DNA from 3 places in the Plantactinospora sp. WMMC1484 genome. Region 2 is predicted to be linked to each of the others. Evidence: riboswitches for the same ligand, from Rfam matches in the RefSeq annotation. Region 2 holds a riboswitch; each other region holds the start of a gene.
What was found. Region 2 has a riboswitch for cobalamin ahead of ACN28C_RS33510 (acyl-CoA thioesterase). Riboswitches for the same ligand answer to the same signal wherever they lie in the genome.
Positions count from the first base shown of each region.

Region 1: another riboswitch for cobalamin. It lies ahead of ACN28C_RS32485 (ribonucleoside-diphosphate reductase subunit alpha); the one in region 2 lies ahead of ACN28C_RS33510 (acyl-CoA thioesterase).
Region 3: another riboswitch for cobalamin. It lies ahead of ACN28C_RS33060 (iron chelate uptake ABC transporter family permease subunit); the one in region 2 lies ahead of ACN28C_RS33510 (acyl-CoA thioesterase).

Region 1 covers NZ_CP186055.1:7,563,448-7,566,716, forward strand. The annotation lists gene ACN28C_RS32485 (ribonucleoside-diphosphate reductase subunit alpha) at 1-1,734, opposite strand, end outside; cobalamin riboswitch at 1,865-2,072, opposite strand; gene ACN28C_RS32490 (hypothetical protein) at 2,383-3,269, shown strand, end outside.
Region 2 covers NZ_CP186055.1:7,827,509-7,830,777, reverse strand. The annotation lists gene ACN28C_RS33515 (ECF transporter S component) at 1-745, shown strand, start outside; cobalamin riboswitch at 951-1,170, shown strand; gene ACN28C_RS33510 (acyl-CoA thioesterase) at 1,310-1,819, shown strand; gene ACN28C_RS33505 (LysE family translocator) at 1,816-2,457, shown strand; gene ACN28C_RS33500 (peptidase) at 2,845-3,269, shown strand, end outside.
Region 3 covers NZ_CP186055.1:7,716,790-7,720,058, reverse strand. The annotation lists gene ACN28C_RS33065 (ABC transporter ATP-binding protein) at 156-950, opposite strand; gene ACN28C_RS33060 (iron chelate uptake ABC transporter family permease subunit) at 947-1,474, opposite strand; cobalamin riboswitch at 1,651-1,835, opposite strand; gene ACN28C_RS33055 (MFS transporter) at 2,057-3,269, opposite strand, start outside.

The sequences.
Region 1 (3,269 bases), 260 kb from region 2:
TTCGCCACGGGCGGCGCGGGTCTCGGGGTACGCCGGATGCGGGCCGAACCGCTCGGCCAGCCCGGCCGAGGTCTCCAGCGCGGTCAGGAAGATCTCCTCCTGCACCCGGGTCGACAGCTCCCGGGCCGGTGCGGAGTCGAAGGGCAGGCGAAGCGTGAAGAACGCGTCCTGCAACCCCATCAACCCGAGCCCGACCGGCCGCCACCGGGGGTTCGACGCCGCCGCCTGCTCCGCCGGGTAGTAGTTGATGTCGATCACCCGGTCGAGGAACACCACCGCGGTGCGAACCGTGGCCCGCAGCCGCTCCCAGTCCACGCCGTCGGCGGTGACGTGCGCGCCCAGGTTGATCGACCCCAGGTTGCAGACGGCGGTCTCGGCGTCGCTGTTCACCTCCAGGATCTCGGTGCAGAGGTTGGAGAGATGGATCGTGTTGCCCGGGGAGCCGGTCTGGTTGGAGAGCCGGTTCGACGCGTCCTTGAACGTCATCCATCCGTTGCCGGTCTGCGCCAGCGTGCGCATCATCCGCCCGTACAGGTCCCGGGCCTTCACCGTCCGGACGGCCTTCTTCTCCGCCGCCCGGTACGCCTCGTCGAACGCCTCGCCGAAGAGGTCGGGCAGCTCCGGCGCGTCGGACGGGTCGATCAGCGACCAGTCGCCGTCCGCCTCGACCCGGCGCATGAACTCGTCCGGGATCCAGTTCGCCAGGTTGAGATTGTGGGTGCGCCGGGCGTCCTCGCCGGTGTTGTCCCGCAGCTCCAGAAACTCCTCGACGTCCGGGTGCCACGGCTCCAGATAGACGCAGGCCGCTCCCTTGCGCCGGCCGCCCTGGTTCACCGCCGCCACCCCGGCGTCGAGGGTCTTCAGGAACGGCACGATCCCGTTCGACCGCCCGTTGGTGCCCCGGATCAACGCGCCGCGACCACGGACCCGGGACCAGGAGATGCCGATCCCGCCGGAGAACTTCGACAGCTTCGCGACCTGGTGGTAGCGCTCGTAGATCGAGTCGAGCTCGTCCCGGGGCGAGTCGACCAGGAAACACGACGACATCTGGGTGTGCCGGGTGCCCGAGTTGAACAGCGTCGGCGAACTCGGCAGGTACGCCAGGCTGGACATGAGACGGTAGAGGTCGATCGCCTCGCCGGGCGTCTGCGACAGCCCGCAGGCGACCCGCAGCAGCCAGTACTGCGGCGTCTCCACCACCAGCCGCGACTCCGGATGCCGCAACAGATACCTGTCCGCGACCGTACGCAGGCCGAAGTACTCGAACCGACGATCACCGTCCAGGTCGACGGCGTCGTCGAGCTTGCGGGCGTTGCGGGCCACGAACGCGGCCGTCCCGTCCCCGATCAGCCCCAGCCCGTGGGCGTACCGGATGGACTGGCTGAAGCTCGCCACCCCCTGCCCGCGCACCTCCTTGTCCACGTACGCGGCCAGCAGCCGGGCGGCGAGCTTCGAGTACTGCGGCTCCTCGCCGATCAGCTCGGCCGCCGTCTGGATCGACAACTTGTCCAGCTCTGCCGTGGTCGCCCCGTCGTAGAGACCGCTGATCGTCTTTGTCGCCACCCGGAGCGGATCCACCTCGCCCAGGTCGGCGACCCACCGCTCCACCGCCCTGACGATCTTGTTGACGTCCACCGGCTCGGTGTCGCCGTTGCGCTTGCGGACCTGCATCACCTGCCGGCGCTGCTCCGGCACCGCCCGGTCCGGCACAACCTCTTCGCGCGTCGCGGTCATGTCCCCCTCCTCACGCCTGTCCAAGAGGTCGTCGGCGCGCGGGAGGACGCCACCGGGCACCTTCGGCACAGCTGCCGACGGTCCGGCTGATGGCGTCGGCCGTCCCGCGCGGCCTTCGACCGCCGCACACGTCGCGTGCGGCGCGCTGGCAGGTCTTCGGACTCGCGGGCGTCGTACTCGTGCCTACTGGCCGTCGCTTCCCGGACCCGAGGGTCCAGTGCTTCGTTGACGGCGGTCGTTCCCACTCACCGCTGCGGGGCAGTCCCGGATTCGCACCGGGTTCCCTCTTGCCTCGGCTACCGAGCATCGGTAGTCGAACCAGCTGCGAGCAGCACCATATATGGGCGCGACCGAACGAGGAAACACCAGATGCTGTGTCGGGCGTGTCGCGGTGGAAGATCACATCGGCCAGGTGGGCCGAGGTCACGGTGGAGCGGGTGCCGGGGGCGCCCCTCGACACCGGCGGATCGTCACCAAGAGTTCATCGGCTGGATATGGTCACGGGTCCGCCCTCTGGGCGCGCAGCCTGAACTGCGGATCTGACGCTCCCGGTTGGATCTCGGCCACCAGGACGGCCGTCCACCCACAGTTAACATCAGGACACGACCGTGCCGCCCCTGGCGCGCTACGGGTGAGGGAGGAGCACGGTTGAACGCGCCGTCCTTCAGCGGCCTCGGCCGCTTCCTGGACACCAACCGGCAGACGCTGCTGGCCGTACTCACGGTCCTGGAAGTGCTGATCCTGCTGGTGGTCCTGCTGCGGTGGTTCGACCGCCGATACGGCCTGCGGGGCACCGGACGGCGCATCCGGCGCGGCGTCGTCGGCGCGGCGCGGGACCTGGTGGCGCCGATCGTCGGCTTCGTCCGCCTCCGGCGCGGCATGCGGGTGGTCAACGACTGCTTCGCCGGCTCGGGGCCGGTGCCGGCGGCCCGAGCCGGGATCGTGTCGGCGCGATCGGCACTGGCCGACCGGGACGACTTCTGGCCGTACCTGGTGCTGTTGGGCCCGGGAGAACTCGGCGTGCGGCTCGCCGGTGCGGGGCCGGACGTGCCGCTACCGGCGGCGGAATCCTCGTGGCAGGTCACCACGGCGCGCAGCTGGCGGGCCCGCGCGCCGCTGCCACCGGTCCACGGGCCCGCGACCGGCGACCCGCTGCCGATCGCCGTGGGCGTCCGGGCCAACACGCTGGTCCTGCTGGATCTCGCCCGCTGCCCCGGCATCGTGTCGGTGCACGGTGCCCCGACACCGGCGGAGCGACTGGTGTCCGCGCTGGTCGTCCAGCTGTCGGCCCTGACCGACGGGCACGGCGTGCAGCGCCTGGTCATCGCGGCGGAACCCGGCGACGGTCTGGCGGCGGCCGGCACCGACCGGATGCCGATCGCCGAGGCCCTGACGACTCTCGCGCGGCCGCCTCTCGCCCGGCGCTCGGCGGAGCCGGCCGGACGTACCGTCCTGGTCTGCCGGCGGCCCGATCCGCCGGCGGCAGCGCAGCTCGCCACCCTGGTCGCCGACGATCCTGGGCTGCTGGTCCTGGT
Region 2 (3,269 bases):
CGTCGCCTTCCTGTGGCCGTTCGTCGTCGCCCCCGGCACGTTCGGCGCCGCCGAGACCCCACCGCTGATGTTCGGCGCCCTGCTCGTCCTCGTCCTCGCCGTCGTCTTCGCCGAGATCGCCGACCGGCGCATCGACGCCAAAGCCCTCGCCATGCTCGGCGTCCTCTCCGCGATCAACGCCGCACTACGCCCCCTCGGCGCCGGCACCGCCGGCATCGAAACCGTCTTCTTCGTCCTCGTCCTCGCCGGACGGGTCTTCGGCCCCGGCTTCGGGTTCGCGCTCGGCTGCACCTCTCTGTTCGCCTCCGCCCTCCTCACCGGCGGCGTCGGACCGTGGATGCCGTACCAGATGTTCGGCTGCGCCTGGGTCGGCATGCTCGCCGGCCTACTACCCAAAGCAAGCGGCAAGGCGGAGATCGCGCTGCTGGCCTGCTATTCGGCGGTCAGCGGCTACCTGTTCGGGTTCATGCTCAACCTGTCCTTCTGGCCGTTCTCCCTCGACCCCGCCAGCTCCATCGCCTACCAACCCGGCCTGCCCCTGCTCGAACAGTTCCAGCGATACTTCGCCTTCTTCACCGTCACCTCGCTCGGCTGGGACACCGGCCGCGCCGTCACCACCGCGATCCTCGTCACCCTCACCGGCCCGGCGGTCCTCGGTGCCTTCCGCCGCGCCGCCCGCCGAGCGAACTTCCACACCACACCCAGCTTCGAGCCCGCCAGGCGGGGCGCCGACCGTGGAGCATGACGACGCCTCCGCCCGAGCACCAAACGACGCCCGCGAGCCGCGGGTCACGCAATCCGGCCGTCCCGACGCGGCGACAGCGGTGTACCCGTGCCCGGCCTGCGCCGCGCTGTGAGCCGACCCGGCCTGCGCCGCGCTGGTGAGACGATCCGCACACTTCCGCGTTGCAGGACGCTTCTGCCTTCCACACAGTGGGACGGCGGCGGCTATCATCGGCGTCAGCGCTGGTTCGCCCCGTCCGTGCAGGCGGGGCGTCGTAAGAGGGAACCCGGTGAGAATCCGGGACTGCCCCGCAGCGGTGAGCAGGAACGACCGCCGTCAACGGCACTGGGCGCACCCGCGCCTGGGAAGCGACGGCCAGTAGGAGACCGGACCCCAGTCCGGACGTGCCCGCGAGTCCGAAGACCTGCCCGCGCCGCACACACCGACCGGGTGTGTGCTGCCGCCGGCCTCGCGGGTGGGCCGGGCGGACCGCGTACCCGTCCGGTACCGCCTACCACGGCGCCCGACGGTCGGTGTGGTCTGTCCTTCCTGCCGCAGGTCACGACCACCTTCGGGGGACAACCCGTGCGCGACACGATTCTGCCCAGCCGCCCACCGTCCGCATCGCAGCTGACCCTGTCGCAGATCATGGACCAGCACCACACCAACCTGATGGGCACCGTGCACGGCGGCCGGATCCTGAACCTGATCGACGCCGTCGCCGGCGTGGTCGCCGCCCGCCACTCCGAAGGCCCGGCCGTCACCGCCGCCATCGACGAAACCGCCTTCCTCCAGGCGGTACGCGTCGGCGACGTCGTGCACGTGGACGCCCGGATCACCTGGGCCGGCCGGTCCTCGATGGAGATCGCCGTCACCGTCACCGCCGACCGGTGGGACCGCGCCGTCCCACCCACCCTGGTCGCCACGGCCCACCTGGTGATGGTCGCCATCGACGACAACGGCCAACCCCGACCGGTACCTGCACTGTCGCCGGAGACCGACGACGATCGCCGCCGCTACCAGGAGGCGCAGATCCGCCGCGAGCACCGCCTGACGCTCCGCCGCGCCCTCGCCAGCCAGGCCGGCCTGGCGTGAGCGAGTTCGGGTACGTGCCGGCCGGAACCCTCGTTGGCTACCTCGCCGTGATCACCCTGTTCATGCTCACCCCTGGCCCGGACATGCTGTACGTGCTGGCCAACGCCGTCCGCTACGGCACCCGGGCCAGCGTCGCCGCCGCGGCCGGCGTCGCCGTCGGCGAGATCATCCACGTGGCCGTCGCGATCGCCGGGCTCTCCGTCGTGATCGCCAACTCACCGACCCTGTACGCGACGATCCGGTACGCCGGAGCCGCCTACCTGATCACCCTCGGACTGCTGGCCCTGCGCCGACCGGCGAATCCCCGGACCGCCCGGCAGGACGCGGCACCGGCAACGATCGGTCTGGTCAAGGCGGCCGGTCGTGGCCTGCTGACCAACCTGCTCAACCCGAAGATGATCCTCTTCACGATCGCGTTCCTGCCCCAGTTCGTCGACCTGAACCGAGGCCACGTCACCGCCCAACTCCTGGTCCTGGGCGCCGTCTTCGTCGCCGTACAACTCGCCCTCGACATCGCACTCGGGCTGGTCACCGGCCGACTTGCCGGCAGGCTGACCACCGGCCGGCCCGCCCGCCTGTTGCATCGAATCAGCGCCGTGGCCTTCTTCGGCATCGGTGTACACCTTGCCATCGGATAACCCGCCCGACGACCCACGCCGGCGCCCCGACAACCGCCGACAGGGCGCCAGTATGAGCGGCCAGCCGAAGAGCGTGCCCGCACAGGCAGATCCGTGACTTCGGCTGCCCGGAGGGTCGCATGCCCGGAGAGTCTCAGCAGGACGGCCGTTGACGACACGAGCCCGGATGGCCACACTGACTGCAACATCATGATACCTGTGCGTCGATGGGGGAAGTCCGGTACAAGCCGGCGCTGGCCCGCAACGGTAGGCGGCGAACACACGCCGCGAGCCCGAGTACCCATCGATGTACCGCAAGGTTCCCCCACCCGTCGTGGCCCACGGGTCGGAGCCGCCCGGGAGCGGTCCCGGGTCGCGTCGACCGTCGGGCCGGAAAGGCACCGATTGATGGCCGCCCTCCTCCGACACCGCAGCCGCACCCTCGTCACCGGCGTACTCGCCACTCTCACCCTGTGCATAGCTGTCGCCCCACCGGCCGCCGCGCAATCCACCCTCAACCGTGTCGACGCCGCCGCAGGATGGCTCGCGCGCCAGATGGTCGACGGCGAACGGTTCGAGGTCGTCTTCGACGGCGTCGCCTACCCCGACCAGGGACTCACCCTCGACGCGATCTTCGCCTTCGCCGCCGCGAAGGTCGCCGACACGAACGCCGCCAGCGCCACCGCCTGGTTGGCGCAACCGGCGGTCACCACCGGCTACATCGGCGACGGCACCGAGGCGTACGCCGGAGCGACCGCCAAACTCGCCCTCGGTGCACAGGTCCGCGGCCTGAATCCGGCAGCGTTCGGCGGTGTCGACCTGATCGCCCGCCT
Region 3 (3,269 bases), 110 kb from region 2:
CTGGCGCCGGCCGGCGAAGTCACCGCGCGGTCGAGCCAGGAGTCGGGCGTACGGTCGGGACGGGTTCGCACATCTGCCGGCGGTGACCGGTGGATCCGTCTGAGCGGAAGTAGTCACCCGTCCGCCGGGTTGTCAGGCCGCACCGCCGGAAGCCGTCACGGGGTGCTCCGGGTGGTTCGCGGCTCTGGCAGCACGAGTGGTGTTCCGGTCGTCGGATCGGTGATGACGCGGGCCCGTACGCCGAACACCGTCTCGACCAGTCGCGCGTCGACGACCTCGGCGGGCGGACCCTGGGCGAGTACGGCGCCGTCGCGCATCGCGACGATCTCGTGGGCGTAACGGCAGGCCATGTTGAGGTCGTGCAGCACGGCGACGACCGTGCGGCCGGCGGTGTTGAGGTCGGTGAGCAGGTCGAGGACCTCGAGTTGGTGGGCGAGGTCGAGGAAGGTGGTCGGTTCGTCGAGCAGCAGCAGGTCGGTGTCCTGGGCGAGGGCCAGGGCGATCCAGACGCGTTGTCGCTGGCCGCCGGAGAGTTCGTCGACGGGTCGGTCGGCCAAGTCGGTGACGCCGGTGGCGGCCAGGGCGGTGCTGACCGCCTGTTCGTCGGCGACCGACCACTGCCGCAGCCACGTCTGGTGCGGATGTCGTCCCCGGGCGACCAGGTCACCGGCGGTGATGCCGTCCGGGGCGACGGGCTGCTGCGGCAGTACGCCGACGCGGGCGGCGACCTCGCGGGTCGGCAGCCGGTGGATGTCGCGGCCGTCGAGCAGCACCGTGCCGGTGTCCGGGCGGAGCAGCCGGGCCAGGCCGCGCAGCAGCGTCGACTTGCCGCAGGCGTTGGGCCCGACGACGGCGGTGATCCGGCCGGGCGCGATCCGCAGGTCGAGACCGGTGACCACGGTGCGGCCGTGGTAGCCGAGGCCGAGCCGGGCGGCGCATAGTTCGGTCATCCTGTCCTCCCGACGCGGTTGGCTCTGGACAGCAGCCAGACGAGCAGCGGGGCGCCGAGGACCGTGGTGAGCACCCCGACGGGCAGTTCGGTCGGAGCGAGGGCCCGGCGGGCGGCCAGGTCCGCGCAGCCCAGCAGCGCGGCACCGACCGCGGCCGAGGTGACCAGGGCGAGCCCGCGCTCGCGGACGAGGCGGCGGGCCAGTTGCGGCGCGGCCAGGGCGACGAACGCGATCGGGCCGGCTGCCGCCGTCGCCACGGCCGCTAGGACGACCGCCGTGGCGAGCAGCCCGACCCGGGCCGGTTCGGCTCGGGTACCCAGGGCGAGGGCCAGGTCGTCGCCGAGTTCGAGGGCGCGCAGCGACGCGGCCAGCCGTAACGCCACCGGCAGCAGCACCGCCACCGCGAGCACCACCGGCAGTACGTGCCCCCAGGACCGGCCGGCAAGGCTGCCGGAGAGCCAGACCGCAGCCTGCTCGGCGGTGTAGACGTTAACGGTGCGGGGTACCGGTCGGTACCCCGACACCGCAGTTGGTGACGGTGGCCGCGCCGCTGCCGGAGCCCGCCTCGGGTTCGGCGTCGCCGCCGGCACAGCCGGACAGGGCGACGAGCATGACGGACAGTGGCGCGGCAACGCGCCAGGACATGAGGGACCGCACAGCGCGCACGCGCATCGCAGACCGCCTTCCAGCACCTCGTGGACGGGTCGTCGGTGCCGTGGCCGGTTTCCTGGCTGACGGGCGGTGCGCCGCCGGCCGGCCTTCCCAGGCGAATCGCGCCCAGTGACCTCGTTGCCCGACGAGGGCCGACGGCTGTCCCGTTCACAGTGGCGAGGGCCGCGCCGGTTTCACACCGGCTTCCCGAACACCACGGCGGGGCCCATGCTAATCGCCCCGGTGGGGAGTCCCGTCCGGGCGGCATCCGGCGAGGCGCGGGTCACGTCGGGAATCACCGTGGCGTGCGGGCCGGCCGACGCGGGACAGCGCGGCGCGCAGCCCCGGGATGTCTTCGCCCCAGACAGAGGCGGAGGGCCCCACGCAGAGGCGAAGGGCGGCTTGGCGCGGGCGGCGCGGTCGGCGGAAGCGGAGGGTGGCCGCGCCGCCGCCGTTCACGGCTGAACGGACGTGTCGAGCTGGCCTCGGCCGAGCAGCACCAACCATGTTCCGCCGGCGACCGCCATCAGCAGGCCGGCTCCGACGGCGACGAGTCCGGGCGGAAGCCGGTCCACCAGGATGCCGCCGACCAGGGACGACAGGGCCAGGGCTGCGGTGGCGGTGGCGGTCCACAGGGACATGAGCCGGCCGCGCATCGCGTTGTCGGCGTGGCGCAGCAGGACGGCGATGGCCACCGGACCGTACAGGACGTCGGCGGCGGCGGCGACCGCCCAGCAGGCGAGGGCGAAGCCGACCGCGGGTGCCAACCCGAACGCGATGGTGGCCAGGCCCTCGCCCAGGCAGGAGAGGCCGAGTACGGTCAGTTGTCCCCGGGCGGGCAGCCGTTGGATGCGGGCAGCGGCCGACAGCAGGACGGCCGCTCCGGTGATCCCCTGGACGGCGTAGAACCAGCCGACGCCGCCGGCGCCGAGCTGGTAGGTGCGGGTGGCGAGGAAGGTCATGGTGACGATCGTCGCGCCGAGGCCGAGACAGAACATGGCCTCGACGGCCAGCAGGGCGCGGATCTGCCGGTGCCGCAGGCCGTGTCGGATGCCGGCGGCGAGGGCGGTCAGGATGCCGTCCTTCCGGGCGCTCCCGGTGTCGCCGTGACGCTGGCCGCCTCGGGCGCGCAGGGTGCACAGGGTGGAGACGACGAACGACGCGGCGTTGATGACGAAGGCCCACCGCCAGCCGAACAGGGTCACCGCCGCTGCGCCGGCCAGGCCGCCCAGCGCCTGGAGCAGTAGGCCGTTGACCTGGACCAGGGCGCCGAACAGTACGTACTCGTCGGGCTCGACGAGGCTCGGCATCCAGGCGTTGCGGGCGGCCTGGAAGGTGAAGCTCGTCGCGGCCGAGACGAGTGTCAGCGGATAGACCAGCCAGATCCACCGGGGACTGTCGGCGAGCAGGAAGGCGGCGGCGAAGCCGGCGAGGGCGAGGTCGGTGACGACCATGAGGGTGCGCCGGTCCATCCGGTCGGCGAGGACGCCGGCGAAGCCTCCGATCAGGACGCCGGGCAGGTACCGCAGGGCGAGGGTGGCGCCGGCGGCCAGGCCGGCGCCGGTGTGCTGGTAGACCATCGCGAACACCGCGACGGCGCTGAACCAGCCTCCGCACACGCTGATCAGGTTTCCCAGCCACAGCCAGCGGAACTCGGTGCGGGCGGAG